Regions from separate parts of the Pseudomonas sp. P5_B3 genome, predicted to be linked through region 1. Evidence: riboswitches for the same ligand, from Rfam matches in the RefSeq annotation. Region 1 holds a riboswitch; the other holds the start of a gene.
What was found. Region 1 has a riboswitch for cobalamin ahead of AC1DRN_RS08640 (CbtB domain-containing protein). Riboswitches for the same ligand answer to the same signal wherever they lie in the genome.

Region 1 (17,201 bases):
GTCGTCGTCATGCACCTGGTTGGCCGGCCAGAAGCCGAACACCGCACGGGCGCTGATCAGTTTCTCGTCGATCAGTTTGGTGAGCATTTCCCGGGCATCTTTGTATAGCGAGGTGGCGGCTTCACCGACCACTTCGTCCTGGAGGATGCGCGGGAACTTGCCGGCCAGGTCCCAGGATATGAAAAACGGCGTCCAGTCGATGTATTCGGCCAGAACGTTGAGGTCGATGTTGTCCAGCACCCGCGTACCGGTGAAAGTCGGTTTGACCGGTGTGTAGCTCGCCCAGTCGAATTGCGGCTTCTTGGCGATGGCCGCGCCGTAGCTCAGGCGTTCGGTGCGGGCGCTGCGGTTGGCAGTGCGCTCGCGAACCTCGATGTAGTCCTGGCGGGTTTTCTCGACGAAACCAGCCTTGAGTTCCCTGGACAGCAACTGGGTCGCCACGCCCACGGCGCGGGAGGCGTCGGTGACGTAGATCACCGCGTCGTTGCTGTACTTGGGCTCGATCTTCACCGCCGTGTGCGCCTTGGAGGTGGTGGCGCCACCGATCATCAACGGCAGGTGGAAGTCCTGACGCTGCATTTCGCGGGCGACGTGGACCATTTCATCCAGCGACGGGGTGATCAGGCCGGACAGGCCAATGATGTCGCACTTCTGTTCCTTGGCCACCTGGAGGATTTTCTCCGCCGGCACCATCACGCCGAGGTCGACGATGTCATAGCCGTTACAGCCCAGCACTACGCCAACGATGTTCTTGCCGATGTCGTGCACGTCGCCTTTGACGGTCGCCATCAGGATCTTGCCCTTGGCCTCTGGCTTGTCGCCTTTTTCCAGTTCGATGAACGGGATCAGGTGCGCCACGGCCTGCTTCATCACGCGAGCGGATTTCACCACTTGCGGCAGGAACATTTTACCGGCACCGAACAGGTCGCCGACGATGTTCATGCCGGCCATCAACGGGCCTTCGATCACTTCGATCGGGCGGGCGAAGGATTGGCGCGACTCTTCGGTGTCTTCAACGATGTGGGTGGTGATGCCTTTGACCAGCGCATGCTCCAGACGCTTGTTGACGTCCCAGTTGCGCCACTCTTCGGTCTCGGCTTCCTTGACACTGCCGTCGCCCTTGTATTTGTCGGCGATGGCGAGGAGGGCGTCGGTGCCTTCCGGGGTGCGGTTGAGGATCACGTCTTCCACGGCGTCGCGCAGTTCCACCGGGATCTGGTCGTAGATCTCCAGTTGGCCGGCGTTGACGATGCCCATGGTCAGCCCGGCGCGGATTGCGTACAGCAGGAATACCGAATGGATTGCCTCGCGCACCGGGTTGTTGCCACGGAACGAGAACGACACGTTGGACACGCCACCGGAGGTCAGCGCATACGGTAGCTCGTCGCGGATGTAAGCACAGGCATTGATGAAATCGACGGCGTAGTTGTTGTGCTCTTCGATACCGGTGGCCACCGCGAAGATGTTCGGGTCGAAGATGATGTCTTCCGGCGGGAAGTCCACTTCGTTGACCAGAATATCGTAGGAGCGCTTGCAGATTTCTTTCTTGCGCGCTTCGGTGTCGGCCTGGCCGGCTTCGTCGAAGGCCATCACCACTACCGCGGCGCCGTAGCGCTTGCACAGTTTGGCGTGATGAATGAACTGCTCGACGCCTTCTTTCATGCTGATCGAGTTGACGATGCCCTTGCCCTGGATGCATTTCAGGCCGGCTTCGATCACTTCCCACTTGGAGGAGTCGATCATGATCGGCACGCGGGAGATGTCCGGTTCGCCGGCAATCAGATTGAGGAAGGTCACCATGGCCTTCTTCGAATCGAGCATCCCTTCGTCCATGTTGATGTCGATCACCTGGGCGCCGGCCTCGACTTGCTGCAGGGCGACTTCCAGGGCTTCGGTGTAGTTGTCCTCGCGGATCAGGCGGGCGAACTTGGCGGAACCGGTGATGTTGGTCCGCTCGCCGACGTTGACGAACAGCGAACTGCGATCGATGGTGAACGGCTCAAGGCCCGAGAGGCGGCACGCCTTGGGAATGTCCGGAATCTCGCGCGGCGCATAACCGGCCACGGCCTTGGCGATGGCTTCGATGTGGCCCGGCGTGGTGCCGCAGCAACCGCCGACGATGTTGAGGAAGCCGCTCTGGGCGAATTCTTCGATGACCTTGGCGGTTTCCGATGGCAGTTCGTCGTACTCGCCGAATTCGTTCGGCAGGCCGGCGTTCGGGTGCGCGGAAACGTGGGTGTTGGCCTTGTTCGACAGCTCTTCGAGGTACGGGCGCAGTTCGCGGGCGCCGAGGGCGCAGTTCAGGCCGACGGAAATCGGCTTGGCGTGGGCCACGGAGTTCCAGAAGGCTTCAGTGGTCTGGCCGGACAGCGTGCGGCCCGAGGCGTCAGTGATGGTGCCGGAAATCATGATCGGCAGTTCGACGCCCAGTTCTTCGAACACGCCCTGGACGGCGAAGATCGCGGCCTTGGCGTTCAGTGTGTCGAAAATGGTTTCGATCAGGATCAGGTCGGCGCCGCCTTCGATCAGGCCTTTGGTGGATTCGGTGTAGTTCTCCACCAGCTCATCGAAGGTCACGTTGCGGTAGCCGGGGTTGTTCACATCCGGGGACAACGAGCAGGTGCGACTTGTAGGGCCGAGCACGCCGGCGACGAATCGCGGCTTGTCCGGAGTTTCCAGGGTCTTGGCGTCGGCGACCTTGCGCGCCAGGCGAGCGCCTTCTACGTTTAACTCGTAGGCAAGGCCTTGCATGCCATAGTCAGCCAGGGAGATCTGGGTGGCGTTGAAGGTGTTGGTTTCCAGAATGTCGGCGCCAGCGTCCAGGTAGGCTTTTTCAATGCCGCCAATCACGTCCGGGCGAGTCAGTACCAGCAGATCGTTGTTGCCTTTGACATCGCTTGGCCAGTCAGCGAAGCGTTTGCCACGGTAATCCTGCTCTTCGAGCTTGTAGCTCTGGATCATCGTGCCCATACCGCCATCGAGAATCAGGATGCGCTCTTTGAGGGCGTGCTTGAGAGCTTGAAGGCGAACGCTGCGATCGGACATTTGGACTACTCGGTAAGACCATGACGAAGGGCAGGGATGATAGCAAACCTGTGCGCTTTTAGAGCATGACTCGGTTTTGCATGAATATCGTTCATGTTGGCAAGGGTGACAGACCGGTAGAATCGCGGCGTTTTTTCAGGATTCAGGACCAGGGACATGTCGTATCGCTTCGTCATCGGCACATTGCTGTTGTTTTTAAGCTGGGGCGCTGTGGCGCAAAGTCCGGCGATTTCTTCCGTCATTTCATACAGCCGCGACATTCAACCGATCTTCACTGAAAAGTGCGTGGCCTGCCACGCCTGCAACGACGCCGCCTGTCAGCTCAATCTGGGCAGCGGCGAGGGCGCGGCACGTGGCGCGACGAAAGTCCCGGTCTACGACGGGGACCGCCGGCAGGCTGTTGCGCCGACCCGACTATTCTATGACGCCTCCGGCAAACAGGCCTGGCAGCAAAAGGGCTTCTATTCGGTGCTCGATGCCCAGGGCAGCCAGGCCGCATTGATGGCGCGGATGCTGGAACTGGGCCACAAAACCCCATTGCAGCCCAACGCCAGGCTGCCGGAAGACATCGTCCTGGGCCTGAACCGGGAAAACATGTGCGCCATGCCCGGGGAGTTCGACGGCTACGCCGCCAGGCATCCGAAGGAGGGTATGCCGCTGGCAGTGACCGGCCTGACCGACCAGCAGTACCAGACGCTGCAACGCTGGCTGGCGGCAGGGGCGCCCATCGACCGGCAGGGCCTGGTCCCGAGCGCCAAAGAAGCCCAGGAAGTGATCCAATGGGAAAGCCTGCTCAACTCCCCGGGCGCCCGGGAAAGCCTGGTGGGGCGATGGCTGTACGAGCACTGGTTCCTCGCCCATCTCTACTTCAAGGATGGCGAGTCCGGGCATTACTTCCAGTGGGTGCGTTCGCGCACCCCGACCGGCCAGCCGATTGACCTGATCAACACCCGTCGCCCGAACGATGATCCGGGCACGCAGTTCTACTATCGCTTGTGGCCGGTGCAGGGCGTGATCGTGCACAAGACCCACATCACCTATGCGTTGAGTGCGGCGAAGCTGGCGCGGGTCAAGAGCCTGTTCTACAGCGGCAACTGGCAGGTCGACGCATTGCCGGGCTACGGGCCGCAGAGCCGGGCCAACCCGTTTGCCACCTTCGAAGCGATTCCGGCCCAGGCGCGCTATCAGTTCATGCTCGATAACGCCGAGTACTTCGTGCGCACCTTTATCCGTGGGCCGGTGTGTCGCGGTCAGATCGCCACGGACGTGATCCGCGATAATTTCTGGGCGTTTTTCCAGGCGCCCGAGCACGACCTGTATGTCACCGATCCGAACTATCGCGGGCAGGCCACGCCGTTGCTGGCGATGCCGGGGCAGAACGATGATGTCGGCAGCGTCCTCAGCCTGTGGCACGACTACCGCGACAAGCGTAACGAATACGAAGCCTTGCGCCGGGACAGCTACGCCGATGAGCCGGCGCCGAGCTGGTCGACCCTGTGGGCCGGCAATGACAATGCGCTGCTGAGCATCTTCCGCCATTTCGACAGCGCTTCTGTGACCAAAGGCCTGATCGGCGACGTGCCGCAAACCATTTGGCTATTCGACTATCCGCTGCTGGAGCGCACCTACTATCAACTGGCAGTGAACTTCGATGTGTTCGGCAACGTGTCCCACCAGGCCCAGACGCGGCTGTATTTCGACCTGATCCGCAATGGTGCCGAGCAGAATTTCCTGCGCCTGATGCCCGCCGATTCCCGGGATGGCTACCTCGACGACTGGTATCAAAACAGTGGCAAATTCAAGATGTGGCTGGACTACGAGTCCATCGACGATGACAAGCCGACTGCGTTGAGTCTTGATTCGCAGGATCCCAAGCGGGATTTCGCCCGGCAATTGCTGGCCCGTTACGGCGATCTCAATGCCAGGCCCGACCCGATCAATCGCTGCGACGGCGCTTACTGTTCGCGGCCGAACATCGATCCGGACCTGCAAAGTGCCGAGCAGGCGCTAAGCCGCCTGACTTCCCGTCCGGCGGCCGGGTTGAAAGTGATTGATCAGCTCCCGGAAGCGACCCTGCTGCGCATCGAAACCAGCAGCGGCAAGCGTGAGGTCTACAGCCTGTTGCGCAACCGTGCCCACAGTAACGTCGCATTCCTGCTCGGTGAATCGCTGCGCTATCAGCCGGGGCTCGACACCCTGACGATTTTCCCGGGTGTGCTCAGCAGCTATCCGAACTTCATGTTCAACATTCCGGCCGGGCAAGTGCCGGACTTTGTGGATGCGATGGAAAGCGCCAAGGACACCGACAGCTTCGAGAAAATCGTCGAACGTTGGGGAATACGCCGCAGCCATCCGCAATTCTGGGTTTATTTCCATGACCTGAGCCGCTACATCCAGGAAACCGATCCGGTGGAAGAGGGCGTGCTGGACATGAACCGCTACGAGAATCTCTGATCTACCGCAGACCCCCTGCGGGAGCAAGCTCGCTCCCACAGGGATATTGGTGTTTCTTTTCCCGACAAAAATACTAGGACTTTGTCCGGCGCATTGATTGGCGTAAACTGCGTCCAAGCCTGCGAGGAGTTTCCATGACCGCTATTACCATCACTGACGCCGCCCACGATTATCTGGCTGATCTGCTGTCCAAGCAGAACACCCCGGGCATCGGCATCCGCGTCTTCATCACCCAGCCTGGCACCCAGTACGCCGAAACCTGCATTGCCTACTGCAAGCCGGGCGAAGAAAAACCCGAAGACACCGCGCTGGGGCTGAAAAGCTTCACCGCGTACATCGACCACTTCAGCGAAGCCTTCCTGGACGATGCGGTTGTCGACTACGCCACCGACCGCATGGGCGGCCAGCTGACCATCAAGGCGCCAAACGCCAAAGTACCGATGGTCAACGCCGACAGCCCGGTCAACGAGCGCATCAACTACTACCTGCAAACCGAGATCAACCCGGGGCTGGCCAGCCACGGCGGTCAGGTCAGCCTGATCGACGTGGTCGAAGACGGCATCGCCGTCCTGCAGTTCGGCGGTGGTTGCCAGGGCTGCGGCCAGGCCGACGTGACGCTGAAGGAAGGCATCGAGCGCACCTTGCTCGAGCGCATTCCCGAGCTCAAGGGCGTTCGTGACGTGACCGACCACACGCAGAAAGAAAACGCCTACTACTAAGGTGTTCGCTGCGAAATCAAAAAACGGCGCACCGTGAGCGCCGTTTTTTTATGGGTGAAATTTACTGACGCCATCGCGAGCAAGCTCGCTCCCACAGTTGACCGCATTTCAATGTGGGAGCGAGCTTGCTCGCGATGGGGCCCTACGGGCGATACAAATGAGCATGCCCCGCGCGATACAGCGACGACTCACTGAAGTGGTCACTACCCAGCACCCGACCCACCAGAATCAACGCCGTACGGCGAAAGCCCTTGGCTTCAACCTTCCCGGCAATATCCTCGAGCGTTCCCACCACCCAATCCTGATCCGGCCAGCTCGCGCGGTGCACCACCGCAATCGGGCAATCGGCGCCGTAATGGGGCAGCAGTTCCTCAACGATCTTCGCCAAGTTATTAACCCCCAAGTGGATCGCCATGGTCGCGCCGTGTTGCGCGAGGCTGGAGAACTCCTCTCCGGTTGGCATGGTGGTCTTGTCGGCGTAGCGCGTCAGGATCACGCTCTGGGATACGTCCGGCAGCGTCAGTTCTGCGCCCAAAAGCGCGGCGCAAGCGGCTGTGGCCGTTACGCCTGGGACGATTTCGAACGCAATGTTCAGTTCACGCAGATAGCGAATCTGTTCGCCAATGGCGCCATACAGGCTCGGATCGCCGGAGTGCACCCGGGCAACATCCTGGCCTTTGGCGTGGGCGCTCTTGATCAGGTCGATGATCTGTTCCAGGTGCAGTTCGGCGCTGTTGACCACCTGTTCGGCACAATGACCTTCCAGTACGGCGGCAGGCACCAGGGAGCCGGCATAAATGATCACCGGACAGCTGCGAATCAGCCGCTGGCCCTTGACGGTAATCAGTTCGGGGTCGCCGGGACCTGCGCCAATGAAGTAGACGGTCATCGTCGGTTCCTGTGGGGAAAAAGGGACTGAGCAGGGCTTCAGATGAAGAGTGTTCATGATCGAAGGCGGGGATTATCGGTTTTTTACGCAGCGCCGGCCAATGCCAAGGTTGCCTGAGCATATTTTTGTCGTGGAATCAGCAGTTTTGCCGGGGCCTGGGCCAGTTGTTCCGCCAGGGCCAGTGCGGCGCTTTCCGCCACGCCGTAGCAACCGGTGCGTTCAAACGCTATTTGCGATTGATGACTGAGTTGCGGTTCATATGCGGCCAGTTGTTCACTGCTGAAATACATCAACTCCAGGCCAAGCTGCTGAGCCAGTTCGATTAGCGCAGGTTCGTCACGCTTCGAGTCGATGCTGGCCAGGGCCTTGATTTCATGACGAGCAATCTGGTGCGCCTCCAGTGCCTGATCGAGCAGCGCCAGCAACGTGCTGACGGGGCAGCCCCGTTGGCAGCCCAGGCCGACCACCAGGGTCGGTGCTGTGCTGACGTCAGTCATGCGTGGTATTGTCCATCGCTTTTACGACGGAACAACCAGGCGCTGATCAGGCCCAGGGCCAGCCAGAACGCCACGTTGGTCAGTTGCGAAGCGACTTTGAACTGGGTTTCCAGCGCCTCTGGAGCGAGCATCGAATGCACTTGCGGTTGCGGTGCGCCAATCACATGAGGAACGGCAAGGATTGCCACACCGAGGACTTTCATCAGCCAGTGACGGCTGAATACGATCAGGGCGATACCGACGGCGGTGGAGGCGGCGGTGCCGATCCACCACAGTTGCCGTTGTGCCAGATCGGCTGCGGCAGTGCCGGGCAATTCAGGTGGCAGGCCGAGCGTCGGTGCGAGCACGAACGTCGCATAACCGGCCAGGCCCCAGAGCAGGCCCTGGGAGGTTTTGGTCGGCGCACGCAAGGTGTACAGGCCGGCGAGCATCAGGGCGAAACCGACCGCTACCACCAGATTGCCGCCGGTGGTCGACAGCACGCGCTGCCAGCCGTCTTCCGGCTCCCAGGCTTGCGCATCGTGAGTGTGGGCAGCCATCGCACCGTCGGCGTGCTCATGCATTTCAACAGCGGCCGGTTCGGCTTTTTCGTAAGTCTCGGCCTGCAATATCAGCGGAGCGACCCAGAAGCTTTGCAGCAGGGTCAGCAGCAGGGCGGCCAGCAGCCCGGTGAAACCTGCGGTTTGCGCAATACGCTTGATCATGTCGACAGCTCTCAATGGCACGGGAACGCGGAGCTGTGACGGGTATCGTGGGCGGCGTTGTGCACTGCTTCGATGTGCGAGAAACCGGCGAAATACACCAGGCACGCACCCAGGATCGACGCGCAGACGGCGGCGCTCAGACGTTGGGTCAGGGTTGAGGTGGTGCTCGCGGATGTGTGTTCGGCGCTGCTGATGATCGACATGGCGTTTCCCTCTGGTCTGTCAGCGGGGAATAAGAGCGCATGCAAACCCCCGCACGACCAGCCGCGCAGAGGTTCAAACAGCGCCCGCCCACCGCGGGTTTGTTGGTTCAGTGATCGTACTGGTCACTTTGTGTTGCGGGCCGGTCTCCGGGCTCACGAGGGGCGCAGGCGTTTGCCTGATCCTGCAAGCGCCACCTTCCCATGCCGTAGTGGCACAGTGGATCTGACGCTTCGCTCGCTTACCGTTGCGGGGGCAGCACCGGACTGACATGGCTTAAGAGTAAAGCACATGATTCACCGGTTTCCCGTTTCACCCTGTGAAGGGCACCCGTAACAAAGCGTGTAGGAGAGCATGGGCGGGGGCTGGGCGTCAATTGGCAAGGGTTCTCAACTCGCAACCGGGTCGACCCAATCGCGAGCAAGCTCGCTCCCACATTTGACCGCATGCTCCTGACAGAACTCGATCCCCTGTGGGAGCGAGCTTGCTCGCGATGGCGTCATTTCAGGCACTAGAGACCTCAGCATGAACATTGACCCGCCCCAAGACCATGCGTAGCCTTGCGCTTTCGAGGTTCTTCGGCGTTTGTCGAAGCTAAGAAGGGAACGCGGTCGATGCCGCGGCTGCCCCCGCAACTGTGAACGGTGATGTTCGTTGCCACGCCACTGCTGACTCAATCCATGAGGCCGGCGGGAAGGCGCAGCGAATGCCAGGCTCAAGGCCGGCGCACCGTCAGCCAGGAGACCTGCCTCGTTACAGATTCTCAATTTCAACCGGGCGGGGTGATCCGGTGGCGAACTCTTCAGGCACGCGCGTCCGCGTTGCCGGTCGTCGTCCCGTATGCCCGCCACCTAAGCCATAGGGCATCCGATGAAAACACTGTCCAAACTCCCTGTCACCATCGTCACTGGCTTTCTTGGCTCGGGCAAGACCACGCTGCTGCGCCACATGCTCGACAACGCCCAGGGTCGCCGCATCGCGGTGATCGTCAACGAATTCGGTGAGTTGGGCATCGACGGCGAAATCCTCAAGCAATGCTCCATCGGTTGCACCGAAGAAGAAGCCAAAGGCCGTGTCTATGAACTGGCCAACGGCTGCCTGTGCTGCACGGTTCAGGAAGAATTCTTCCCGGTGATGCGCGAACTGGTGGCCCGTCGCGGCGATCTCGACCATATCCTCATCGAAACGTCCGGCCTGGCGCTGCCCAAGCCGCTGGTGCAAGCCTTCCAGTGGCCGGAAATCCGCAGTGCCTGCACGGTGGATGCAGTGATCACCGTGGTCGACAGCCCGGCCGTCGCCGCCGGCACCTTCGCCGCGTTCCCGGATCAGGTCGACGCCCAGCGCAAACTCGACCCGAACCTGGACCACGAATCGCCGCTGCACGAACTGTTCGCCGACCAACTGGCCAGCGCTGACCTGGTGATCCTCAACAAAACCGACCTGATCAACCCGGCGGACCTGGCCCGTGTGCGCCTGGAAGTCGCCGAGGAATTGCCGCCAGCGGTGAAAATCGTCGAAGCCAGCAGCGGTCGCCTGCCGCTGGACGTGCTGATCGGCCTGGGTGCCGGCTCCGAAGAGCACATCGACAGCCGTCACAGCCACCACGACCATCATCACGATGGCGACGACGATCATGATGACCACGATCACGACGCCTTCGATTCGATCTCCATCGAACTGCCGCAAGCCGATGAAAGCCTGCTGATGGACGCGCTGACCCAACTGGTGGTCCAGCACGGCATCTTGCGAGTCAAAGGCTTCGCCGCCGTTCCGAACAAACCGATGCGCCTGCTGATCCAGGGCGTGGGCACACGTTTCGACAAGCACTTCGACCGCCAGTGGGGTGCTGAAGAAGCGCGAGTCACCCGTCTGGTGCTGATCGGCCAGGAACTGGATGCCACGGTTCTCGAAGCGCAATTGCGCGCCGCGCTCAGCGTGTAAGCCATGCACCTGCTCAGGACCCAGCCCGGCGGTTTCGTGTCGGATGACAACATTGCCGACCTTGGACAAACCCCCGCCGAGCTGGTGATCCTGTGCAGCGGCGACTCCAGCCTGGCGCTGCTCGCCGAAGCGGCGCAGCAATTGCCCGACGATTACCCGAGCGTGCGCCTGGCCAACCCGATGCAGGTGCAGAACCATGCCTCGGTCGATTTGTACGTCGATGAAGTGCTGCGTCACGCAAAGGTGATCCTGATTTCGCTGCACGGCGGTATCGCCTATTGGCGTTACGGCATCGAGCGCCTGGTCGAACTGTCGCAGCGCGGCGTGCAGGTGATTCTGGTGCCGGGCGATGATCGTCCGGACCCGGAGCTCAGCGACCTGAGCACCGTCGGCGCCGAGGACCGCGACCGGCTCTGGCAGTTTCTGCGCCAGGGCGGCATGGGCAACGCCCTCGATTTCTTCCGCTGCCTGGCCAACCGCTGGCTGGCCCGTGATTACACCTGGGGCGAGCCGCAGACCCTGCCACGCACGGCGATTTACCATCCGCACAAACACGCAGCCGCGCTGAGCGACTGGCAGGCCGGCTGGCACGCCGATCAACCGGTGGCGGCGGTGCTGTTCTACCGCTCGCACTTGCAGGCGGCGAACACTGCTTTTATTGATGTTTTTTGCCAGCGCCTGCAGGCGGCGGGGTTGAATCCGTTGCCGATTGCGCTGGCCAGCCTGAAAGAGCCCGGTTGTCTTACCGTGGTCGAGGACTGGCTGGATGAGACCAGCGTCTCGGTGATCTTGAACACCACCGGCTTCGCCCAATCCAGTCCTGAAGCACCCCATCTACGGCCGTTTCGCCGCAATATTCCGGTGATCCAGGCGATTTGCGCCCAGGACAACGAGCCCGGTTGGCGCGCCAGCGAACAGGGGCTTGGCCCCCGTGACCTGGCGATGCACATAGCCTTGCCTGAGCTGGACGGACGCATCATCAGCCGCCCGATCAGTTTCAAGGACCTGGCGTGGCGCAGTGAGCGCAGTCAGTCGGATGTGGTGTGCTACCGGGCCCAACCTGAGCGTATGGATTTCGTTGCCGAACTGGCCCGGCGCTGGGTCGATCTGGCGCGGGTGCCCAATGCAGAAAAACGCATTGCCTTGATTCTCGCCAATTACCCGACCCGCGACGGCCGCATCGGTAACGGCGTCGGCCTAGACACCCCGGCAGCCGCGCTGAATATTCTGCGGGCGCTGCATGCCGAAGGTTATCCGTTGCCGGCTGAGTTGCCGGACAGCGGCACAGCATTGATCCAGCAGTTGCTGGGCGGCGTCAGCAACGATCTCGATACCCTTGACCTGCGTCCGTGCCAGCAGAGCCTGGGGATGGATGATTATCTGGCGATGTTCAATGCACTGCCCGAAGCCAATCGCGCGGCGGTGCTCGAACGTTGGGGCGCACCGGAAAACGACCCCATGTGCCGCAGCGCACGGATGATGATCGCCGGCCTGCGCTTCGGCCTGACCTTCGTCGGCATTCAACCGGCCCGGGGTTACCAGGTCGACCCGAGCGCGGTGTATCACGACCCGGACCTGGTCCCGCCCCACGGTTACCTGGCGTTTTACTTCTGGCTGCGCAACACCTACGGCGCCCACGGCGTGATCCACGTCGGCAAGCACGGCAACCTCGAATGGCTGCCGGGCAAAGGCGTGGGGCTCTCGGAAAACTGCTGGCCGGATGCACTGCTCGGGCCGTTGCCGAACATCTATCCGTTCATCGTCAACGACCCGGGTGAGGGCGCCCAGGCCAAGCGGCGCACCCAGGCGGTGATCATCGATCACCTGATGCCACCGCTGACCCGCGCCGAAACCTACGGCCCGCTGCGCAACCTCGAGCTGTTGGCCGACGAATATTACGAAGCGCAGTTGCTCGATCCGCGCCGCGCCCGCGAGTTGCAGCGCGACATCCTGCAACTGGTGCGCGACACGCACATCGACCGTGAACTGCAACTGGAGGAGCAGCTCGACGGCGATGCCGATGCAGCGATCTGGTTGCCGCGACTCGACACTTATCTGTGCGACTTGAAAGAGTCGCAGATCCGCGATGGCCTGCATGTGTTCGGCGAGTCGCCCACCGGTCGTTTGCGTATCGATACGTTGCTCGCGTTGTTGCGTATTCCACGGGGCGATGGCCGGGGCGCGCAGTCGAGTCTGCTGCGGGCACTGGCCAAGGCTTTCGAACTGGGTTTCGACCCGCTCGATTGTGCGCTGGCCGAACCGTGGACAGGGCCGCGCCCCGAGGCTCTTGAGAACATCAGCGAAGAGACCTGGCGTACGGCGGGCGATACCCGCGAACGCCTGGAGTTGTTCGCCGCGCAGTTGATTTCGGACGTTTTGAATAGCACCTGTAGGAGCGAGCCTGCTCGCGATGGTGTGTCAGCCACATTGATGTTAACTGATACACCATCGCGAGCAGGTCGGAACGCCGCACCGTCGCTCCTACAGGGGGCAGGCTGGGCAGAGGTGAGCGCCATTATCGATGGCCTGCGCGAGGTGGTCGCCCCGCGTCTGGACGCCTGCGGTCCGGCGGAAATGTGCGGTCTGCTAGACGCCCTTGGCGGTCGCTTCGTCCCGGCCGGTCCCAGCGGCGCGCCGAGTCGTGGGCGTCTGGACGTGCTGCCCACCGGGCGCAATTTTTACTCGGTGGACGTGCGCAACCTGCCGACCACCACGGCGTGGCGCATCGGTTTCCAGTCGGCCAACCTGATCCTCGAACGGCACCTGCAAGACCACGGCGATCATTTGCGCCAGCTCGGTCTGTCGGTGTGGGGCACCGCGACCATGCGTACCGGCGGCGATGACATCGCCCAGGCGATGGCGTTGATGGGCGTGCGCCCGGTCTGGGCGACCGGCAGCCAGCGGGTCGATGATTTCGAGATTCTGCCGCTGAGTTTGCTTGACCGTCCGCGGGTGGACGTGACCTTGCGTGTTTCCGGGTTCTTCCGCGATGCCTTTGCCAATCTGATTCGCTTGTTCGACGCGGCGGTGCAAGCGGTGGCCGACCTCGATGAGCCGGACGACCTCAATCCGCTGGCGGCCAAGGTGCGCGCCGAGCGTGCAGCTTTGCTGCAGACGGGGCTCGATGAAGACGCGGCGCGACGTCAGGCCGGCTGGCGGATTTTCGGCGCCAAGCCCGGTGCCTACGGCGCAGGGGTGCAGGGTGCCATCGATGGTCGCCTGTGGCAGAGCCGCGAGGATTTGGCCGAGGTTTACCTCAACTGGGGCAGCTATGCTTACGGCGGTTCCGACGAAGGCACCGCCGCCCGCGAACAGTTCAGCCAGCGCCTGAGCCAGGTACAGGCGGTGCTGCAAAACCAGGATAACCGCGAGCATGATTTGCTCGACTCCAACGATTACTACCAGTTCCAGGGCGGTATGCTCGCAGCGGTGGAAAGCCTGAAAGGCGAGGCCGCGGCCAGTTATCATGGCGATCACAGCCAACCGGACCTGCCGAAGATTCGCACCTTGAAGGAAGAGCTGAACCGGGTGATCCGTTCCCGGGCCGCCAATCCGAAGTGGCTCGAAGGCGTTAAGCGTCACGGCTACAAAGGTGCGTTCGAAATGGCCGCGACGGTCGATAACCTGTTCGCCTTCGACGCCACCACGCAGTTGATTGATGATCACCAGTACGCCTTGCTGGCGGATGCCTATTTGCTCGATCCGGACACTCGGGATTTTGTCCGTGAACACAATCCCCATGCCTTGCGCGACATGACCGAGCGCATGCTCGAGGCGCAACAGCGCGGGATGTGGAAGGAGCCCGGTGAGTACCGAGAGGCGCTGGAGAATTTGTTGCTGGATATAGAAGAAGACAGCTGACGCACTTAAACCTGTGGGAGCGAGCTTGCTCCGGGCGGCGTTCCGACGATGACATTCGTTCAGTCGACAAAAATGTTGCCTGACATTCCGCCATCGCGAGCAAGCTCGCTCCCACAGGGATTGGGGCGCCGGTGAGATCACCGACCATGACTGAGATAAAACAATGACCGACACCCCGCACTTTCCCCTCTCCGCCGTGGTCGGTGCCGACGACTTGAAGCTGGCCCTGTACCTGACCGCCATCGACCCGAAAATCGGCGGCGTGCTGATCGAAGGCCCGCGGGGCATGGCCAAGTCGACCCTGGCCCGCGGTCTGGCGGACCTGCTGGCCAGCGGTCAGTTCGTCACATTGCCATTGGGTGCCACCGAGGAGCGCCTGGTCGGCACCCTTGATCTCGATGCGGCGCTGGGCGAAGGGCGCGCACAGTTTTCCCCCGGCGTACTGGCCAAGGCTGATGGTGGCGTGCTCTATGTCGACGAGGTCAATCTGTTGCCTGATCACCTCGTTGACCTGCTGCTCGATGTGGCTGCCAGCGGCACCAATCTGGTGGAGCGTGACGGCATTTCCCATCGGCATTCGGCGAAATTCGTGCTGATTGGCACCATGAACCCGGAAGAGGGTGAACTGCGCCCGCAACTGCTGGACCGTTTCGGCTTGAACGTCGCCCTCGGAGGCCACACCGCGCCCGTCGAGCGAGGTCAGATCATCCGTCGTCGCCTGGATTTCGACAGTGATCCGCAAGGTTTCTGTGCCGAATGGGAGTCGGCGCAGGCGTCTTTGCGCGAACGTTGCCAGAACGCACGCAATGCACTGGCAAGCATTCCCCTCGACGACCAGGCGCTGGCACAGATTACCGAACGCTGCTTTGCCGCGGGCGTCGATGGCTTGCGCGCCGACCTGGTCTGGCTGCGTGCCGCACGGGCTCATGCCGCCTGGCGCGGGGCGAAGGCCATCGCCGAGGAAGATATCGACGCCGTCGCCGAGTTCGCCTTGCGCCATCGTCGTCGCGAGCACTCAGCACCGGCTCCTGCGCAATCCCAAGCGGCGCAACCCTGCGCGCCGCAGAACGCCAATCCCGGCGAAGGGCAGGGCCAGTGGGGCGAATTGCCCGCCCAGGCGCTGGCGGTCGGCGCACGACGTGAAGTGCCGAGCTGGCCAAAAAAGCCCTAGGCATTCGCCCTCGCTCAGACGCGGGGGCGAATGCCAGACCCCGGGCCGGGCGGCTGGACCACGGCAAACAGGGCAAGCGTCATGCAGCACGTAGCGGTTCGATCAACTGGCCAGGCACCTTGCTTAATGGTCGGCCCCGTCAGCGTGCTGATCTGTTGTATCAACTGCGCACCCGTTCGCCCCATGAACTGTGGCTGGTGATTGTCGATGCGTCGGCTTCGACCCGCCGTCATCAGGCGTTGAGTGATGCCAAAGGCTTGCTGGCGCAGCTGTTCGATGATGCCTACCGCCAACGTGCGCGCCTGGCGTTGCTGACCGCCAGCGGCTCGGTGCCCAAGTGGCAGGTGCAAGGGTTGAAGGCTTCCAACGGTTTGCGCCATTGGCTCGATGGGCTCGGCGCAGGTGGTGGAACGCCGTTGCTGGCGGCGCTGGGTGAGGCGAGGCACTGGCTGACCGCGCGGCAAAAACGCTTTCCGGCGGAACAGCAAAGACTTTTATTGGTGACCGATGGGCGGCTGAAGGACTGGTCCATACTGCCGGCAATCGAATGCCCAGGTCTGGTGATCGACATCGAACGCGGGCCGATTCGTCTTGGGCGCAGCAAAGTTTTGGCTGCGCAGCTGCAATCGGATTATCGACATATGGACGAGCTGCTTCCAGGCTGAGCATTGCGCTGTCTGTGCTCGCGAAGGCATCAATCCGGTTTCGGGTCGTCAGGGTAAAAAATTCATCGACGATCTATGCTCACCGGGCAAATCCATCACAGGAGTGAACCATGCGTATCCTGGCCGTCAATGAACAGGGCGATTTTCGCGTCAAGGCTTACGCCGGCACCAATGGCGTGCTGTTGGCCATGGACCTGGCCGAATCCCGTCGCATTGGCCTGTTGGGTTTTGCCATTGAAAAACAGCAGGGCAGCAAACCCTGGATGTTTCTGTTCAATAGCCTGACGTTCCCGGACAAGGACCATACCTTCCCCCAGTTTCACGCCACGCCCAGCGATATCGCACCGTTACAGAAATTCCGCTGGGCCGATTACGCGGTCAATCCGGGGATGACGATCCATTATCGGGTCTACCCGGTCTACGGCAGCCACAATGCGCCACAACTGGGTGAGTGCCTGGAGGTAACGGTCACCTCCGACGATGGCCATCCCGGCAACCAAAGTGTCAACTTCAACCGCGCAGTAGCCGCCAGTCAGGCGTTCGAGCGCAAGTTTCCCGATCTCGATGCACTCATTGGCAAAAGGAACAAGCTGCCCATCGAAGCCTGGCCCGAAGCCCCGCGTAGATGGTTGGAGAACGGTTTGCTCGGGCGCTTGTTGGGGTTTATCGCGCGTGCTGTCGATGGCCAGTGGGCGCTGGATATCGCCATCTATGAGTACCAGTTACAGGTGATAGTCGACGCAGTGGAGGCTGCGCTGGAACGCGGCGTGAAAGTTCGCGTCCTTTATCACGCGCAACCGGGCGAAGACACTACCGCCTTGAACGAGGTCAGCCTGAAAAATATCCCCCAGGCGAACAAACGCGGGCGGGTCACCCACAATATCTTTCACAACAAGTTTATGGTCTTGAGTCGGCTCGACGCAGCGGGGCAGCATCAACCCGAAGCGGTACTCTGCGGCAGTACCAACTTCACCCCCAACGGTGTTTACCGTCAGGCCAACGTGGTGCATGTGCTGGACGATACGCGGCTCAGTACCCGTTATCTGCAAACCTT
Region 2 (13,715 bases), on a different contig from region 1:
AGCGGCCACTTGAGTGCCCGTGGCGGCGACAGGTTTTGCGCCCTGCGGCCAACCGATGGCCGGGGCGATGTTCACGGTCGGAACCAGGGTCTTGTCGGGTTCTGGTAGTCGGGGGGACGGGCCGGTGCCGTCGGAGACTTGCAGGCGAGAGGTCTCGCCACAAGCGGCGAGCCCTGTGCAGAGCGCGACAACGAGAGCGAGCGGGGGCGTGCGCATGCTGGTCTTCCCTACGAATGCCTTGTTCTAATCATAGAGAAGCGTTGTCGTGCGATGGTTCAATGCCTCAGCCGCGAGCTTCCTTGAACAGCACCGCAATGCCGGGGTGATAGTTGCCGGCTTCGTTGCGCAACTTGCGGTAGGCATAAGGGAAATACCAGGCGACCGCGCAGGTGTGTTCCTTTTGCAGGTCGTCGACCATGTCCTGGAGTTCTTCCGGCGTTGCGCCTTGCTGGGCTTTTTGCGGGGCGACGAACAGGCAGCCGAGTTTCAGGTCGCTGGCGTGGCTCAGGCGCTTCGCATCGCTGGCGATATCGAGCAGGGCCTGGGACAGGTTGAGGCTGTTGACCCGTGGCCAGCGCTGGCTGGTCTGGATGTAGGCGCGGGTTTCCGGCGAGGCGAGGAACAGGTCGGCGCGGCTGTTGCGCTCGCCTTCGTCGGTCTGTTTGCGGGTTGGTGTCTGTTGCAGCGTGACCATCTCGGCCATCCAGGCGGCGGCAGACAGCAGTCCGAGATTGGCTTTTTCGTCGTGCCAGTACGGTGTGTCGCCATCACCGCGGACGGCGTTGTAACGGTCGATGCATTCGAACCAGCGCTCAAGCACCGGGCGCAGGAATTCCAGCTTTGGATTGCTGATGATCATGCCTTGCATGGGCTCACCCTTGTTGTTGTGTTGTGAGGTTGTGGCTCTTTGATATCACTGCTGGGAGTGTGGCACAAGATTGACGTCAGTTTATTGATTGATGGCAGTCAATCGGTCGATCGCCTCCCGGCTTTAATTGACGCTCCACCCCCAACCCTCTAACCTTCGCGGCTTGTTTCAGGTGCTCTGTGGCTTGGGTCGACAGAGTGAAACAGGGAAGCCGGTGAGTGAGTCCTTCTATTGGTCGAAGGCCCGCAATTCCGGCGCTGCCCCCGCAACGGTAAATGAGTGAAAACTGTGCTGATGCCACTGTGTCGATTCGATGCGGGAAGGCGCGCAGTCTGGCCCCGCGGCCACTCATGAGCCCGGAGACCGGCCTGATTCATCCAGCGGCGTCACGGTGGGCGATGCCAGGCTTGTTGCCTTCTATTTTTGTGCCTGCCCGCCGTTATTCCTGCCTCAACGGAGAGCTCCCCCATGACTGATACCCCCGATCGTGACGAACGCCATCTGGCGCGCATGCAGCGCAAAAAAGCCGTGATCGACGAGCGCATCGCCAATTCCCCGAACGAGTGTGGCCTGCTGCTGGTGCTGACCGGCAACGGCAAGGGCAAGAGCAGTTCGGCCTTCGGCATGCTTGCCCGCGCCATGGGGCACGGCATGCAATGCGGCGTGGTGCAGTTCATCAAGGGCCGTAACAGCACGGGCGAAGAGTTGTTCTTCCGGCGCTTTCCCGAGCAGGTGCGTTTTCATGTGATGGGCGAAGGCTTTACCTGGGAAACCCAGGACCGCCAGCGCGACATCGCCGCCGCCGAAGCCGCCTGGGCGGTGTCCCGGCAACTGCTGTGCGATCCGTCCATCGGTCTGGTGGTGTTGGATGAACTGAACATCGCCCTCAAGCATGGCTACCTCGATCTCGATCAGGTGCTCAGTGACTTGCAGTCCCGGCCGCCGATGCAACACGTGGTGGTCACCGGGCGTGCCGCCAAGCCGGAAATGATCGAGATGGCTGACACCGTCACCGAAATGGGCGTGATCAAACACGCCTTCCAGGCCGGGATCAAAGCGCAGAAAGGCGTCGAATTGTGAGTCAGCCTCGACACTGTCCGGCGGTACTGATTGCCGCGCCGGCCTCTGGCCAGGGCAAGACCACCGTCACCGCGGCGCTGGCCCGATTGCATCGCAATCAGGGGCGCAAGGTCCGCGTGTTCAAGTGCGGCCCCGACTTTCTCGATCCGATGATTCTCGAGCGCGCCAGCGGTGCGCCGGTGTATCAACTGGACATGTGGATGGTTGGTGAGCAAGAAAGTCGCCGGCTGCTGTGGGAAGCCGCCGCTGAAGCAGACCTGATCCTGATCGAAGGCGTTATGGGGCTGTTCGACGGTACGCCGTCGAGCGCCGATCTGGCGCGGCATTTCGGTGTGCCGGTGCTGGGTGTGATCGATGGCACCGCCATGGCCCAGACCTTCGGCGCTTTGGCTCTGGGGCTGGCGCGTTATCAGCCGGACTTGCCGTTCGCCGGCGTGCTGGCCAATCGCGTCGGCACGCTGCGCCATGCGCAACTGCTCGAAGGCAGCCTGACTGAAGGTCTGCGCTGGTACGGCGCGCTGTCCCGGGAAACCGGGATCGAATTGCCGAGTCGGCACCTGGGGCTGGTGCAGGCCAGTGAGTTGAACGATCTCGACCTGCGCCTCGACGCGGCAGCCGATGCCCTGGCCAGCAGTTGCGAGGTCGCTCTGCCGCCGGCGGTCGAGTTCGCCGCCCCTGATGTCATCGCAGCCGCACCGCTGCTGGCCGGTGTGCGCATTGCCGTCGCCCGTGATGAAGCCTTCGCGTTCACCTACGGCGCGAGCCTGGATCTGCTGCGGGCGATGGGCGCCGAGTTGGCGTTCTTCTCGCCGATCCGCGACCGTGGGTTGCCGGAGGCGGACAGCCTGTACCTGCCGGGCGGTTACCCTGAGCTGCACCATGTCGCGCTGGCGCAAAACACCGTGATGCTCGATGCGATTCGCGCTCACCACCGGGCAGGCAAACCCTTGCTCGCCGAGTGTGGCGGCATGCTGTATCTGCTAGATTCCCTGACCGATGTCGAGGGCACTCGCGCTGAACTGGTTGGCTTGCTGGCCGGGGATGCGGTGATGCAAAAGCGTCTGGCCGCGCTGGCGTTGCAGGCGGTGGAACTGCCAGAAGGTTCGCTGCGCGGGCACACCTATCACCATTCGTTGACCACCACTGAACTGGCGCCGATTGCCCGGGGTTTGAGCCCTAACGGCGGGCGTGGAGCAGAGGCGGTCTATCGTGAGGGGCGGATGACTGCTTCTTATGTGCACTTTTATTTTCCGTCTAACCCCTCGGCGATTGCCGCGCTGTTTGCGCCTGACCAAAACCCTGTGGGAGCGGGCTTGCCCGCGAAGAGGCCATGACCGACAACGCATTCTCTGAAGCCGAACGCGCTGCGGTCTACCGCGCCATCGCCGAACGCCGCGACATGCGCCACTTCAGCGGCGGCACCGTCGAGCCCGAATTGCTGCGACGCCTGCTCGAGGCGGCACATCAGGCGCCCAGTGTCGGCCTGATGCAGCCCTGGCGCTTCATCCGCATCAGTAATCGCGCCTTGCGCGGACAAATCCAGGCCCTGGTGGAAGAAGAACGCATTCGCACCGCCGAAGCCCTCGGTGAGCGCAGCGATGAGTTCATGAAGCTCAAGGTCGAAGGCATCAACGATTGCGCCGAGGTACTGGTCGCCGCCCTGATGGACGATCGCGCGCAGCATATCTTCGGCCGCCGCACGCTGCCGGAAATGGACATGGCCTCGCTGTCCTGTGCTATCCAGAACCTGTGGCTGGCGTCCCGCGCCGAAGGGCTGGGCATGGGCTGGGTGTCGCTGTTCGAACCGCAAGCCCTGGCCGATTTGCTGAAGTTGCCACCTGGAGCCAAGCCTCTGGCCGTGCTGTGCCTGGGGCCGGTGAAGGAGTTCTATCCGGCACCGATGCTGGTGCTCGAAGGCTGGGCGCAGGCGCGTCCGCTACATGAATTGCTGTATGAAAATTATTGGGGAGTGAGTCAATGAGTGTGGCGTTGTTGAGTGTCGCCGCGGTTGCGCTGGATGCGCTGCTGGGCGAACCCAAACGCTGGCATCCGCTGGTGGCGTTCGGCCGTTTTGCCGAGCGCATCGAGCAACGCTTCAATGGTGGCGGTCGCGGCTGGCGCAGTCATGGCGTCACTGCGTGGGTGATTGCCGTGTTGCCGCTGACATTGCTGGTCACGGCATTCTCCTGGGCGCCTTATGTCGGCTGGATCGTCGAGATTCTCGCGCTCTATTGCGCCCTCGGTATGCGCAGCCTCGGTGAGCACGTCACGCCTGTGGCCAAGGCATTGCGCGGCGATGATCTTGATGAAGCGCGCAAACGCGTGAGTTATCTGGTCAGCCGTAAAACCAGTGATCTGGATAAAACCGAAGTCGCCCGTGCCGCCACCGAGTCGGTGCTGGAGAACGGCAGCGACGCAGTGTTCGCGGCGTTGTTCTGGTTTGCCGTGGCGGGTGCGCCGGGCGTGGTGCTCTACCGCCTGAGCAATACCCTGGATGCGATGTGGGGCTATCGCAATGAGCGCTTCGAACGGTTTGGCTGGGCGGCGGCGAAGGTCGACGACGTGCTCAATTACATTCCTGCGCGCCTGGTGGCACTGACTTACGCGCTGCTGGGTAAAACCCGGCTGGCGTTGAAATGCTGGCGCACCCAGGGCCCGACCTGGGACAGCCCGAACGCTGGCCCGGTGATGGCGGCAGGGGCGGGTGCCCTTGGCGTCGAATTGGGCGGAGCGGCGATTTATCACGGCGAACTGCATCAGCGTCCACAGTTGGGCGAAGGTGTGCCGGCGGATGCCGACTCCATTGACCGAGGCTGGCAATTGGTCCAGCGCGGGGTATGGTTATGGCTGCTGATTCTCTGCCTGGGGGCCGAATTTTATGCTTGAGCACGGTGGGCGATTGCGCAAGGCGGCGCTCGAATACGGCATAGAGGAAGCCGACTGGCTGGACCTGTCGACGGGCCTTGCGCCCTGGCCGTTCCCGGTGCCGGATATTCCGCTGCGGGCCTGGGCTCGTTTGCCGGAAGCGGACGATGGCCTGGAGCAAGCCGCCTGTGATTACTACGGCACCTTGCAGGCATTGCCGGTGGCCGGCTCGCAAATGGCAATCCAGCTGCTGCCGCGATTGCGTCGGGCAGGCAAGGTCGGCGTGCTGTCGCCGTGTTATGCCGAGCACGCTGAAGCGTGGCGTCGTAACGGCTACATCGTGCGTGAAGTGCTGGAGCACGAAGTCGACTTCTTTATCGACAGTTTCGATGTGCTGGTGGTGGTCAACCCGAATAACCCCACAGGCCTGAGCCTCACCCCCAGTCGCCTGCTCGACTGGCACGCGCGGCTGGCCCAGCGCGGTGGCTGGCTGGTGGTGGACGAAGCGTTCATGGATAACACGCCGCAACTGAGCCTGGCGCCGTTTGCCCATCAAGTCGGGTTGATCGTCCTGCGCTCCTTCGGCAAGTTTTTCGGCCTGGCCGGTGTGCGCCTGGGGTTTGTGCTGGCCGAGCGCAAGTTGCTCAAGTTGCTGGCTGAACAAGTGGGGCCGTGGGCCGTGAGCGGGGCAACCCGGGTAGTGGGCCAGGCCTGCCTGCGCGATACCGAAGGGCAGACGCGGCAACGGGTGCGCGCGGATGAGGCCAGCGAGCGCCTTGCGTCGATGCTGGAACAACAAGGGTTCCAGCCTCAGGGCGGTTGTGCGCTGTTCCAGTGGCTGATCACCGAGCGCGCCGAAGAACTGCAGGAATTCATGGCCCGGCGCGGCATTCTCCTGCGATTGTTCACGCACAACAGCAGCCTGCGATTCGGCTTGCCCGGTGACGAAGCCGCCTGGGTGCGACTGGCGCAGGCATTCGAAGATTTCGCCAAGGAAAACCAATGACCACGCTGATGGTGCAGGGCACCACATCGGATGCCGGTAAAAGCACGCTGGTGACCGCGCTGTGCCGTTGGGCCACGCGCCAGGGCGTCAGGGTGGTGCCGTTCAAGCCGCAGAACATGGCACTCAACAGTGCGGTGACCGCCGACGGTGGCGAGATTGGCCGCGCCCAGGCGGTCCAAGCCCAGGCCGCGAACCTTGAGCCGCACACCGACATGAATCCGGTGCTGCTCAAGCCCAACAGTGACACCGGTGCCCAAGTGATCGTCCATGGCCGCGCCGTCACCACCATGAACGCCGTCGCCTATCACGACTACAAGACCATCGCCCTGCAAGCGGTGTTGGCCTCCCACGAGCGCTTGAGCGCGGCGTATCCGCTGGTGATGGTCGAGGGCGCAGGCTCGCCGGCGGAAATCAATTTGCGGGCAGGTGACATCGCCAACATGGGCTTCGCCGAAGCGGTGGATTGCCCGGTGCTGCTGATTGCCGATATCAATCGCGGCGGGGTTTTCGCCCACCTGGTAGGCACCCTCGAACTGCTGTCGCCGAGCGAACAGGCGCGGGTCAAAGGCTTCATCATCAATCGTTTTCGTGGTGATATCGCGTTGCTGCAACCCGGTCTCGACTGGCTCGAAGAGCGCACCGGCAAACCGGTGATTGGCGTGCTGCCGTACGTGATGGACCTGCACCTGGAGGCCGAGGACGGCATCGATCAGCGCCAGGCCGATAAGGCTGAACAGGTGCTGAAGGTGGTGGTGCCGGTGCTGCCGCGCATCAGCAACCACACCGACTTCGATCCGCTGCGCCTGCATCCGCAAGTGGACCTGCAATTCATCGGCCCTGGCCAAGCCATTCCACCCGCCGATCTGATCATCCTTCCCGGCTCGAAAAGCGTGCGCAGCGACCTCGCGTACCTGCGGGCCAACGGCTGGGACACCGCCATCACCCGGCATCTGCGTTACGGCGGGAAACTCCTGGGAATTTGTGGCGGCCTGCAGATGCTCGGTGAGCAGGTGCATGACCCGCTGGGTCTCGAAGGTGCACCGGGATCCAGTGCCGGTTTGGGGCTGCTGGCGTTCCAGACCCAGCTCGAACAAGAGAAGCAGTTGCGTAATGTGCGTGGTCGCCTGGCGCTGGAAGATGCGCCGGTGGCGGGCTATGAAATTCATGCCGGCGTGACCACCGGACCGGCGCTGGAAAATGCTGCCGTGCAACTGGATGACGGTCGCTGTGATGGTGCGCAAAGTGTTGACGGGCAGATTTTCGGCACCTACCTGCACGGGCTGTTCGAATCGCCGGCGGCGTGCAGTGCGCTGCTGCGCTGGGCGGGTTTGCAGGAGGTGCAGGACGTGGATTACCACGCCTTGCGCGAGCGTGATATCGAACGACTGGCGGATCTGGTGGAGAAGCATCTGGATACCGGGCTGTTGCGACAGCTCTGCGGGATTTGAGGCGCCTGTCATGGCCTCATCGCGGGCAAGCCCGCTCCTACAGTTGATCTGCGTCGATCATAGATATTGGGTACACCTCATAACCCTGTAGGAGCGGGCTTGCCCGCGAAGGGGGCCGTCGCCTCCCTGAAGATTTCAAGGAAATAACCATGCTCCAACTGATCCTCGGCGGCGCCCGCTCCGGCAAGAGTCGCCTGGCTGAAAAACTCGCCATCGACAGCGCGCTGGCCGTGACCTACATCGCCACCAGCCAGCCACTCGATGGAGAAATGAGCGAGCGGGTGGCCCATCACCGCGCCCGTCGTCCTGCCGAATGGGCATTGATCGAAGAGCCGGTGGAACTGGCTCGGGTGCTGCGAGAGTCCGCCCGCGCCGACCGCTGCCTGCTGGTGGATTGCCTGACTCTGTGGCTGACCAACCTGCTGATGCTCGACGATGCCGCGCGCTTGCAAACCGAGCGCGATGCCTTGCTGGACTGCCTGGCGTCGCTGCCGGGTGAAATCATTTTTGTCAGCAACGAGACCGGAATGGGTGTCGTGCCGCTGGGCGAATTGACTCGCCTCTATGTCGATGAAGCCGGTTGGCTGCATCAAGCTCTGGCTGAGCGCTGTCAGCGTGTCGTCCTGACCGTCGCCGGCCTGCCCCTGACTTTGAAAGGAACTGCGTTATGACTCAATCCTGGTGGCTGAACCCGTGCAAGCCGGTCGATACCCAAGCGGTCGAACAGGCGCAGGCGCGGCAGCAGCAACTGACCAAACCCGCCGGCTCCCTCGGTCAGCTGGAATTGGTGGCGGTGCAACTGGCGGGGTTGCAGGGACGGGTCAAGCCGAGTCTGGATCAGGTATGGATCGCGATTTTTGCCGGCGACCATGGTGTGGTCGCTGAGGGGGTGTCGGCGTTTCCTCAGGAAGTGACCGGGCAGATGCTGCACAACTTTGTCAGTGGCGGTGCGGCGATCAGCGTATTGGCGCGGCAGTTGGGCGCTTCCCTCGAGGTGGTTGACCTTGGCACGGTAACGCCGTCGCTGAGCCTGCCGGGCGTGCGTCACCTGAACGTCGGCCCGGGCACGGCAAACTTTGTACAGGGGGCGGCCATGACCCAGGCCCAGGGGCAACTCGCCCTGCAAGCCGGTCGTGACAGCGTGCAGCGGGCCATCGCCAGCGGTGCGCAGTTGTTTATCGGTGGCGAAATGGGCATCGGCAACACCACCGCCGCCAGCGCCCTGGCGTGCGCGCTGCTCGATTGCCCGGTGGTGCATCTGACCGGGCCTGGCACCGGGCTTAATGCCGAAGGTGTCAGCCACAAAGCGCAGGTGATCGAGCGCGCCCTGGCATTGCATGGCGCGCAGCGTGGCGACGCCTTGCAGACCCTGTTCAACCTCGGCGGTTTTGAGATCGCCGCGCTGGTCGGTGCCTATCTCGCCTGTGCCCAGGAGGGTGTCGCGGTGCTGGTGGACGGTTTCATTTGCAGTGTCGCGGCGCTGGTTGCGGTGCGCTTGAATCCAGAGTGTCGTCAGTGGCTGTTGTTCGGTCATCGCGGCGCCGAGCCAGGGCATCGTCATGTGCTGGAAACCCTGAACGCGCAGCCGTTGCTCGATCTCGGCCTGCGGCTTGGCGAAGGCAGTGGCGCGGCATTGGCTGTGCCGCTGCTGCGCCTGGCGTGCGACCTGCACGGTCAGATGGCGACCTTCGCCGAAGCCGCCGTGGCAGATCGTCCGGCATGACCTTGCGCGTGGATCTGTTGCGTCACGGTGAAACTGAACTCGGCGGCGGCTTGCGTGGCAGCATCGATGATGCGTTGACCGATTTGGGCTGGGCGCAGATGCGCGCCGCCGTGGTCGGACAAGGCCCGTGGGACCGGCTGGTCAGTTCGCCGTTAAAGCGTTGTGCACGCTTTGCCGAGGAGCTCGGTGCGCAATTGGGCGTGCCGGTGCAACTGGACAAAGACCTGCAAGAGTTGCATTTCGGCGCTTGGGAAGGGCAGAACGCGGCGGCGTTGATGGAAACCGACGCGCAGGCGCTGGGTTTGTTCTGGGCCGATCCTTATTCGTTCACGCCGCCTCAGGGTGAGCCGGTTGCAGACTTTTCGGCACGGGTGCTGGCAGCGCTGGAGCGCTTGCATGCGACCTGTACCGGTGAGCGCATTCTGCTGATCAGCCATGGCGGAGTGATGCGTCTGTTGCTGGCACAAGCGCGAGGGCTGCCGCGAGAGCAACTGCTCAACGTTGAGATCGGGCATGGCGCGCTGTTTTCGCTGACAGTGGAGCCTGCGGGCCTGTTGAAGGAAGTGCTCTGACCATGCTGCCATTCTGGATCGCCCTGCAATTTCTCAGCAGCCTGCCGATACGCCTGCCCGGCATGCCTGAGCCCCGGGAGCTGGGGCGGTCGCTGCTGTTTTATCCGTTGGTGGGATTGCTGTTTGGCGCGATTCTGTGGGCAGTCAACTGGCTGTTACTGGGCACGCCGATGTTGTTGCACGCGGCGCTGTTGCTGAGCGTTTGGGTGCTGCTCAGTGGCGGATTGCATCTCGATGGCTTGGCGGACAGCGCCGATGCCTGGCTCGGCGGTTTTGGCGACCGTGAGCGTACGCTGACCATCATGAAAGACCCGCGCAGCGGGCCGATCGCCGTGGTGACGCTGGTGCTGGTGTTGTTGCTCAAGTTCACCGCGCTGCTGGCGCTGATCGAACAGCCGCATTCGCTGGCATTGATCATCGTGCCGTTGATCGGTCGCAGCGCATTGCTCGGTTTGTTCCTGACTACGCCCTATGTGCGTGCCGGTGGCCTGGGCCAGGCATTGGCCGACCATCTTCCGCGTTCGGCGGGCAGACAGGTGTTGGCGGTCAGTGCACTGGCCTGTGTGTTGATCGCAGGCGTCAGCGGTGCGCTGGCGGTGGTGTTGGCAGTGCTGGGGTTTGTCTCGCTGCGCCAGGTGATGTTGCGGCGGCTGGGTGGAACGACGGGCGATACGGCAGGTGCAATGCTGGAGTTGCTGGAGGTAGGGGTGTTGGTTGGATTGGCATTAGCCTTAGCGCCGTAGTGGTGAATGTTCCGGCCTCTTCGCGAGCAGGCTCGCTCCCACAGGGTTTCAGTTTTGTTGACACAATAGTGGGCACACCGAAAATCTCTGTGGGAGCGAGCCTGCTCGCGAAAGCGATTTTCGGGACACCGCCTGATCACTGAACAAACTCCATGTCACTTGATTTAACCGACTCGCGGGTATATACACGCACCATGCTCGATTCCCAATGTTTATGCATCAACCTGCGTCGCGCCGCCCGTGGCGTCAGCAGGCATTACGACGGCGCTCTCGACGGCTTCGGGATCAACGTTGCGCAGTATTCTTTGCTGTGCAACCTGCAGCGTCTGGATCACCCGAGCATCTCAACCCTGGCCGAGGCCATGGGCCTGGATCGCAGCACCCTGGGTCGCAATTTACGGGTGCTGGAGGGTGACGGCCTGGTGACGCTGGTCGAGGGCGAGGACATGCGTAACCGCATCGTCCTGTTGACCGAGGCCGGGGCAGAGCGTCTGAAGGCTGCCTTGCCGGCCTGGGAAGCCGCACAGCAGCGTTTGATCGATCGCCTGGGGGCCGAGAAGCGCGAAATCTTACTGAAGCTGCTGGATGAACTGGCATGATGCCGGTTTTTTCGATCTTAAGCGGGTATATACCCGCTACCGGAGAACAACAATGACATCGATGTGGCGTACATGCGGCTGGGTTCTGTTGGGGAGTGCGCTGATCCTTGCGTTGTCTCTGGGGGTTCGACATGGCTTCGGGCTGTTTCTGGCACCGATGAGTGCCGAGTTCGGCTGGGGCCGTGAAGTCTTTGCCTTCGCCATCGCCCTGCAGAACCTGATCTGGGGCCTGGCTCAGCCATTCACCGGCGCGCTGGCCGACCGCTTCGGCGCGGCGAAAGTGGTGCTGATCGGAGGCGTCCTGTACGCGGCCGGGCTGATTTGCATGGGGCTCTCCGACTCGGCGGTGACCTTGTCCCTGAGTGCCGGTCTGCTGATCGGCATCGGACTGTCCGGTACGTCGTTCTCGGTGATTCTGGGTGTAGTCGGCCGCGCGGTGCCGCCGGAAAAACGCAGCATGGGCATGGGGATCGCCAGTGCGGCCGGTTCGTTCGGCCAGTTCGCGATGTTGCCCGGCACCCTCGGTTTGATCGGATGGCTTGGCTGGTCCGCGGCGCTGCTGGTGCTGGGCTTGCTGGTGGCGTTGATCGTGCCGCTGGTGAGTATGCTCAAGGACAAGCCGCTGCCCGTCCTGGGCCACGAACAGACCCTTGGCGAAGCACTGCGCGAAGCCTGCTCCCACTCCGGATTCTGGCTGCTGGCGTTCGGCTTTTTTGTGTGCGGGTTCCAGGTGGTGTTCATCGGTGTGCACTTGCCGGCCTATCTGGTGGATCAGCATCTTCCGGCGACGGTCGGCACCACGGTGCTGGCGCTGATCGGCCTGTTCAACATTTTCGGCACCTACACAGCAGGATGGCTTGGCGGGCGCATGTCCAAGCCGCGTTTGCTCACCGGTTTGTATTTGCTGCGGGCGGTGGTCATTGCGTTGTTCCTGTGGGCGCCGGTGACCACCACCACGGCCTATTTGTTCGGCATGGCCATGGGCTTTTTGTGGCTGTCGACGGTGCCGTTGACCAACGGTACGGTGGCGACCTTGTTTGGCGTGCGAAACCTGTCCATGCTCGGTGGGATTGTTTTCCTGTTTCACCAGCTCGGTTCGTTCCTGGGCGGCTGGCTGGGTGGCGTGGTGTACGACCGTACCGGCAGCTATGACTTGATCTGGCAGGTCGCGATTCTCCTGAGCCTGTTGGCCGCCGCCCTGAACTGGCCGGTGCGTGAACGGCCGGTGGCGCGCCTGCAAACACAAATGAGTGCGATATGAACAGTCTCTGGCCGCGGATCGCTGTAGCCGCCGTATGCGCCTTATTGCTGGCGTTGTCGTGGTGGGGCTGGCATCAGGGCGGGCTGGCGCTTTTGCAGTTGGGCATGGGGACTTGCTAGCGCGATGGCGGGGCGAGTAACGTCTAACCCTGACGATTGCTCAAGGATTTCCCGACATGCTGATGCGCTGGCTGGCAGTTCCCGCATTACTGGTCGCGTTTACCGGGTTGGCTCACGCGGCGGACTGCCCGGATCTTTTGCAAGGCTCGTTGCCCAAGCTGCGTGCCAAGGAATCCATCGATTTGTGCCAGCGCTTCGCTGGTAAGCCGTTGGTGGTGGTCAATACCGCAAGCTTCTGTGGCTTTGCTCCGCAGTTCAAAGGCCTTGAGGCGCTGAACCAGCGCTTCAAGGGTCAAGGGCTGGAGGTGATTGGCGTTCCGTCCAATGACTTCAAGCAGGAGTCGAAGGACGGTGCCGAGACCGCCAAGGTCTGCTACGTCAATTATGGCGTGACCTTCACCATGACCGAGCCGCAAAAGGTTCGCGGCGAAGAGGCGACGCACTTGTTCAAAGTCCTCGCCAGTCAATCCAGCGCGCCGAAGTGGAATTTCTACAAGTATGTGGTGGATCGCCAGGGCAAGGTGATCGCCAACTTCTCCAGCCTGACCAAGCCGGATGATCCCGAATTCATCGCTGCGGTGGAAAAAGCCCTGGCTTCGCCACCGCTCGTGTCGACCCCCTGATGTAGGAGCGAGCCTGCTCGCGATGGACGCGAACGATGACGCGTGCTTTCAGGATGTACGAGACGCCTTGAGGTTTTCGCGAGCATTCGAGCGTCGACCGGTTGTTCCTACAAATGAAAAGCCCCGCTTCCATGAGGAGAGCGGGGCTTTTTTGATTCCGATGGCGAGCGGTTCAGGCTCGCCGGGAATCATCAGAAGCGGTAGGTCGCACCGACACCGAAACCGTTGGCGCTGTTTTCGTACTTGGCGCTGTAACTGTCTACCAGGTTGGAGCGATCCACCTTGACAGCTTCTTCCTTCAGGTAGGAGTAGGCGACGTCGATGGTCAGATCATCGGTGACGTTGTAGCCGGCGCCAAGGCTGAAGATTGTGCGGTCACCTGTAGGAATACGTGGGGATCGGTCGGTATTGTTGGTAGGCGACTGGTCAAAGCTCAGGCCGGTGCGCAATACCCACTGCTTATTCAGCTGGTAGGAGGTACCGATGGCGTAGGCCCAGGTATTGTGCCAGTTCTGCTCTTCCGTAATGGTGCCGAACAGGGCCGGAGACAATGCACCGCCTTGTGCCGCCGTTACGCCGTCGTTGTTGACGGTGATGTCTTTCAAACGGCTCCAGCGAGTCCAGGTGGAACCTGCATAAAGGGTCCACGCATCCGTCAGCTGTTGTGTCACGGAGAAGTCGACAGATTCAGGTGTTTCGATTTTCAGCGAAGCATCGTATCGATTGCTTTTCAGGAAGGCGGAAGGTGAATTTGCGCCTGCGCTGATATCGGTATGACCTTCAATCTTGTATTTCACTTTCGAGTGAT

Region 2: another riboswitch for cobalamin. It lies ahead of cobO (cob(I)yrinic acid a,c-diamide adenosyltransferase); the one in region 1 lies ahead of AC1DRN_RS08640 (CbtB domain-containing protein).

What each region holds. Positions count from the first base shown of each region.
Region 1 is NZ_JBFULI010000009.1:135,104-152,304, reverse strand. Features, by position in the region: gene metH (methionine synthase) at 1-3,045, opposite strand, end outside; gene AC1DRN_RS08665 (fatty acid cis/trans isomerase) at 3,202-5,499, shown strand; gene nfuA (Fe-S biogenesis protein NfuA) at 5,634-6,218, shown strand; gene cobM (precorrin-4 C(11)-methyltransferase) at 6,361-7,107, opposite strand; gene AC1DRN_RS08650 (cobalamin biosynthesis protein) at 7,191-7,604, opposite strand; gene AC1DRN_RS08645 (CbtA family protein) at 7,601-8,308, opposite strand; gene AC1DRN_RS08640 (CbtB domain-containing protein) at 8,320-8,511, opposite strand; cobalamin riboswitch at 8,633-8,858, opposite strand; cobalamin riboswitch at 9,064-9,276, shown strand; gene cobW (cobalamin biosynthesis protein CobW) at 9,380-10,450, shown strand; gene cobN (cobaltochelatase subunit CobN) at 10,454-14,311, shown strand; gene AC1DRN_RS08625 (magnesium chelatase ATPase subunit I) at 14,475-15,482, shown strand; gene AC1DRN_RS08620 (vWA domain-containing protein) at 15,602-16,147, shown strand; gene AC1DRN_RS08615 (phospholipase D-like domain-containing protein) at 16,258-17,201, shown strand, end outside.
Region 2 is NZ_JBFULI010000024.1:60,756-74,470, reverse strand. Features, by position in the region: gene AC1DRN_RS15755 (PQQ-dependent sugar dehydrogenase) at 1-216, opposite strand, end outside; gene AC1DRN_RS15750 (hypothetical protein) at 284-868, opposite strand; cobalamin riboswitch at 1,022-1,254, shown strand; gene cobO (cob(I)yrinic acid a,c-diamide adenosyltransferase) at 1,337-1,948, shown strand; gene AC1DRN_RS15740 (cobyrinic acid a,c-diamide synthase CobB) at 1,945-3,282, shown strand; gene bluB (5,6-dimethylbenzimidazole synthase) at 3,279-3,929, shown strand; gene cbiB (adenosylcobinamide-phosphate synthase CbiB) at 3,926-4,834, shown strand; gene cobD (threonine-phosphate decarboxylase CobD) at 4,827-5,819, shown strand; gene AC1DRN_RS15720 (cobyric acid synthase) at 5,816-7,267, shown strand; gene cobU (bifunctional adenosylcobinamide kinase/adenosylcobinamide-phosphate guanylyltransferase) at 7,417-7,938, shown strand; gene cobT (nicotinate-nucleotide--dimethylbenzimidazole phosphoribosyltransferase) at 7,935-8,990, shown strand; gene cobC (alpha-ribazole phosphatase family protein) at 8,987-9,562, shown strand; gene AC1DRN_RS15700 (adenosylcobinamide-GDP ribazoletransferase) at 9,565-10,305, shown strand; gene AC1DRN_RS15695 (MarR family winged helix-turn-helix transcriptional regulator) at 10,500-10,904, shown strand; gene AC1DRN_RS15690 (MFS transporter) at 10,957-12,165, shown strand; gene AC1DRN_RS15685 (hypothetical protein) at 12,162-12,284, shown strand; gene AC1DRN_RS15680 (glutathione peroxidase) at 12,341-12,907, shown strand; gene AC1DRN_RS15675 (OmpP1/FadL family transporter) at 13,099-13,715, opposite strand, start outside.